Regions from separate parts of the Novosphingobium sp. SG754 genome, predicted to be linked through region 2. Evidence: riboswitches for the same ligand, from Rfam matches in the RefSeq annotation. Region 2 holds a riboswitch; the other holds the start of a gene.
The links. A riboswitch is a leader RNA that binds a small molecule or an ion and turns the genes downstream of it on or off. The one in region 2 is predicted to bind cobalamin.
Positions count from the first base shown of each region.

Region 1: linked by a shared signal. The riboswitch ahead of FHW97_RS02435 (TonB-dependent receptor domain-containing protein) and the one ahead of cobW (cobalamin biosynthesis protein CobW) in region 2 are both predicted to bind cobalamin.

Region 1 covers NZ_JABGCC010000001.1:530,081-532,471, reverse strand. Annotated here, with positions in the region: gene FHW97_RS02435 (TonB-dependent receptor domain-containing protein) at 1-1,572, opposite strand, end outside; cobalamin riboswitch at 1,682-1,879, opposite strand; gene FHW97_RS02430 (cell wall hydrolase) at 2,041-2,391, shown strand, end outside.
Region 2 covers NZ_JABGCC010000004.1:519,915-522,305, forward strand. Annotated here, with positions in the region: gene cobN (cobaltochelatase subunit CobN) at 1-244, opposite strand, end outside; gene cobW (cobalamin biosynthesis protein CobW) at 261-1,298, opposite strand; cobalamin riboswitch at 1,492-1,713, opposite strand; gene FHW97_RS12975 (HoxN/HupN/NixA family nickel/cobalt transporter) at 1,785-2,391, opposite strand, start outside.

The DNA of each region.
Region 1 (2,391 bases), on a different contig from region 2:
GGCGGCGCCAGGCGTGCGGTCGGTCGCCTCGGTATAGGCATAGGCGATCGTGCCCTTGACCTGGCTGCTGAGCGCGGCGCCCACATCGAGCTCGACGCCTTGCGCGCGCGCCTTGCCGACGTTGTCATAGACGCCATAGGCGTGGCCCTGGCACAGCGCGCTTTCGACCATGAAGCACGAGACATAGGCGATGAGGTTGCGGGTATCGCGGCGGAACAGAGTGACCCCGGCATGGAAGCCGCCATCCTGGCTGGCATAGACCACGCCCAGGTCATAGCTGCGGCTGCGTTCGGGATCGAGCGCGGCATTGCCGTAATCGGGCGAGAGCAGCTGATAGAGCGTGGGCGCGCGGAAACCTTCGCCATAGCTGGCATTGAGGCGCAGCCCGCGCACTACTTCCACCGTGCCGTTGGCCCCCAGGCTGACATTGCTGCCGAACTGGCTCTGTTCGTCATAGCGCACGCCGGCCGCCAGGCTGGCCTTGGCGGTGTACCAGCCAAGCATGGCATGGCCGCTGGTCAGATGCGCGTTCTGGCGCGTGTCATAGGTGCTGTCGAACCGGGTCCATTCGCGATCCGCCCCGAAATCGAGCGCGAAATCGGCCGGCAGGCTATAGCGGCCGTTCAATTCCACCCGCTCGCTGCGACCATTGTAGCCATATTCGAACGCGTTGTCGGCCCCGCCGGTGTAATAGCGGCGGCGTGTGTCTGACAGGGCATAGCCAGCATCGAGCGTCAGCGGGCCGCCGGCATAGTGCAGCCCGGCGCGGCCGAAGAACTGCCGCGTGGTGGTGTATTCCGGGGTATCGGCAAAGACATAGTCGGGCGCGGGATAGCCATCGATCTGGGTCTTGCCATCGGCATAGCGGGCATTGGCGACCAGCGACAGCGTATCGGTGAGGTTTACCCGCGCCTTGCCGCCCACGCGCCACTGGTCATAGCCGTCGGGCTCGGTCCCGCTGGCAGCGGCCGAAATGCCATCGGTGGTGGCATAGCCGCCATCGATCGAGAAGGCATAGCGATCGCGCTTCACGCCGGCGACAGCATCGGCATCATAGCTGCGGCGCGAGCCGGCCTCGGCCGAGGCTTCGACGCCATCGATTTCACGCGTGGTCACCGCGATCACCCCGCCAATGGCAGAGCTGCCCCAGACCACCGAGTTGGAGCCGCGCAGCACTTCGATCCGCTCGATCCCGCCACTCGTCAGCGTGCCGAAGTCAAACCCGCCCGATGGCGCCGAGGGATCTTCCACGCGCACGCCATCGACCAGCACCAGGGTGTGCTGCCCTTCCCCGCCGCGCAGGCGCACGGCGGTTTGCGCACCCAGACCCCCGGTGCGCGACCAGGTCAGGCCCGGCACGCGATCGAGCACGCGGGTCAGGTCAACGCCCTGCACCGCCTCGATCGTCTGCAACGGCAACACGGTGATGGCCTGGCCGGTCTGGTCGAGCGACAGGTCGTTGCCGGTGGCCAGCACGGTGATCTGCGCGCCATCGGCGGCGGGGGCTTCATCGGCATAGGCAGGGGCGGCCAGCATCACGGCAGTGGCGAGCGCAACAAGCGATGTCTTCACGGTTCTTTTCCTCCCGGCCCATGGACAGTCTTGCCGTCCATGGCGCGAGGGTCCGCCGGGCCCTGGCGGAAGACTCGTCACGCTTGCGCCCGGTACACCCCGCCCGGCCGCGGAACGACCACACACCGGCAGGTTTCCTGGCTCATCCGAAGTCAACGCGACACGCCGGCCTTCCCAGCCCGCCAAGGGGCCAGTGGCGCGCAAGGGCGCGGCGCTCGTCCGGAAACAGTTGCGGGGGCAGCGCCGGCTGGTTCCGGCTTCCCTCTTAGCCCGCATGGTTGCGGGCACCGGTGGCGTCAGGCGGGGCGGATAGCGACACCTGCACCAAGGGGCAAGCCCGCAGCCGTGATTAACCAAGGGGTAGCAGGCTGTGCCTTATCGGGACGAGGACGATTCCTCCCGTGCATGGTTGCAGTGCAACGCGTAACGCACCATGGCGCAGACCAAGCCTGCCCTGTTTCACGCCCTATGCCAGACCCGATTCCCTTCACCGGCGCCACGCCCACCCTTCCGCCCGAGGCGCTGATGCCGCCGCCGGGGCCGGAAGAGCGCGTCGCCCTGGCCGGGCAGCGGCAGGCCGATGGCGCACGGCTCGCCACGCTTAGTCTGCCCCCCGTCCGACCGCGGGATTTTGCCGCACGCATCCGCCGGCGTGACATGACCTCGTGGCGCCATCAGCACCGCGCGCCCTCGCGCCTGGCCGAGCGGGCCGCCGGCATTGCCGCGATCGGCGCGCTGGGCCTGGTGCTCGGCGCCATCGGCTGGGGTTCGCCCGGCAGCGATGCGGCCGCCGCACAGGATCGCAACGGCGGGCTGCAA
Region 2 (2,391 bases):
CGCCACCCAGCGTGCGCTCGACATAGGTGTCGACCGACAACGGGTGTTCCAGCGCGGCCAGATTGGCCAGGCGCAGCAGCGGGAACACTGGATCGGCCTGCCGGGCCTGGTGCCAGCCGGCGGCAAAGGCGCCCAGGTCGCTGTCGGAAAACGACAGGACGACGAGCGGCGCCGGCGCCTGCCCCAGGTCCTGGGGCACGGCCGTTTCTTCAAGCCCGTGGCTCTCGCGGAAGATGACGTGCATGGGCCCGCGCCGCCGATCAGACCGCCAGCACCGCCTTGATGGTTTGGGGGTCGAGCCTGTCGCGCTCGGCAATCGCCACCAGTTGCCCGGTGCGCGGCTCTCCCACCTGCCAGGGCCGATCATACTGATGGCGCACCCGCGCGCCCACGGCCTGAACCAGCAGGCGCATCGGCTTGCCCGCCACGGCGACATGGCCTTTCACGCGCAGCACGCCATGCTCTGTGGCCAGGCGGGCGATCCGCGCGGCAAGGTCGGCCGGATCGGATACCTCGCCCAGCGGCACCACGGTGCTGGCAAAATCGTCATGCTCGTGATCGTCGGCGCCATCGTGGTGCGACGGGCGGGCAGCGATATCGTCTTCGGCTGCGGCGTTCAGCCCCAGGATCACGCGCGGATCGGCTGCGCCTTCGGCCATGTCGATCACCGGAACCGCGCGCGGCGCCGTCTCAGTAATGATCACCCGCGCCTTGGCCAAGCCCTCCGGGCCGGCCAGATCCCCCTTGGTCAACAGCACCAGATCGGCACACGCCAATTGGTCTTCGAACACTTCGGCCAATGGGGTTTCATGGTCGATCCCCGGATCGGCGGCACGCTGCGCGTCGAGCGCGGCCAGATCGGGGGCAAAGCGGCCGGCGGCCACCGCCTCTGCATCGGCCAGTGCCAGCACGCCATCGACGGTGATGCGGCTGCGGATCGCCGGCCAGTCAAACGCCTTGAGCAAGGGCTTGGGCAGCGCCAGCCCCGAGGTTTCGATCAGGATGTGATCGGGCCGGGGATCGAGCGCGAGCAGGCGTTCGACCGTGGGGATGAAATCATCGGCCACGGTGCAGCAGATGCAGCCATTGGCCAGTTCAACGATGTTTTCGGCCGGGCAATCGGGAATGGCGCAGGACTTGAGGATGTCGCCATCCACCCCCAGCGTGCCGAATTCATTGACCACCACCGCCAGGCGGCGCCCGCCAGCGTGGCGAATCAAGTGGCTGATCAGCGTGGTCTTTCCCGCGCCGAGAAAGCCGGTCACGATGGTGACGGGCACTTTTGCCAGATCCGGCATGCACAAAACCCTTCCGCGGCGCCAGGCGAGCGACACGGCAGGGCTTGCCGGAAAGCGATCCGGCCAGGCGCGCGGCAGCGGGCCGGCGCACGAAAGCGCCCACCACAACGCAACCCGTGCAGCCCCAGCCGCACAAGTCTTCGTCGCCCAGACGGAAGTATTACCGTGCCCGGACCATCCCCTGGATCAAGGCAAGAGCGACCAGTGCGCCGGCAGGTCTCCTGGCTCGTGGGTCAGGGCTTGATGCACGCCTTCCCAGGCCCGCTTGGGGCCCAGTGGCCATCCCCGTCTTGCGGGGACCAGTGCATCGCGCTCGCCACTTACAGTTGCAGGGACAGCTGCGGACTTGGGGCAAAGCCCCGCACCGCATTCCCGATTAAGCCCCTCTCGGGGCACCGACGCGATCTTTTGCAGGGCACCGGCCGAAACCGCTGCCTGCGCTGCCCTCCTAGCCGAGTTCGCCGGCCAAGCCAACCGGGCATGACATCAGATTGCGCGAACCACCTCGATCTCGTCCAGCCGCTGCCAGCGATAGATCGCCGCACTGGCCAGCCAGCACAGCGCAAACAGGGCAATGATGGCAAAGCCCAGCCCATTGAAATTGCCGGCAAGATCGGCCGCCAACCGCCATGGCGCGCCGGTCAGGCCCAGCTTCTGGCCGATCAGCGCGGCTGCCTCGATCCCGCCGATCACGATCGCCACGAGCGCCGAAACCAGGGTGATAGTGATGTTGTAATAGAGCTTGCGGATCGGCTTGACGAAGGCCCACTCATAGGCGCCAAGCATGACCACGCCATCAATCGTATCGATCAGCGCCATGCCCACTGCAAACAGAGCGGGCAGCACCAGGATCGTGCCCAATGCCAGGCCACTCGCTGCCTGGCTGGCCGAGAGCCCCAGCAGCGCCACTTCGGTGGCGGTATCGAAACCCAGCCCGAACAGGAAACCCAGCGGCGCCATGTGCCATGATCGCGTGACCAGGCGGAACATCGGGCGGAACAGGCGCGACAGCAGGCCCCGGCCCGACAGCAGCAGGTCAAGGTCTTCCTCCACATAAGCGCCCCCTGCCCGCACATGGGCAAAGGTGCGCCAC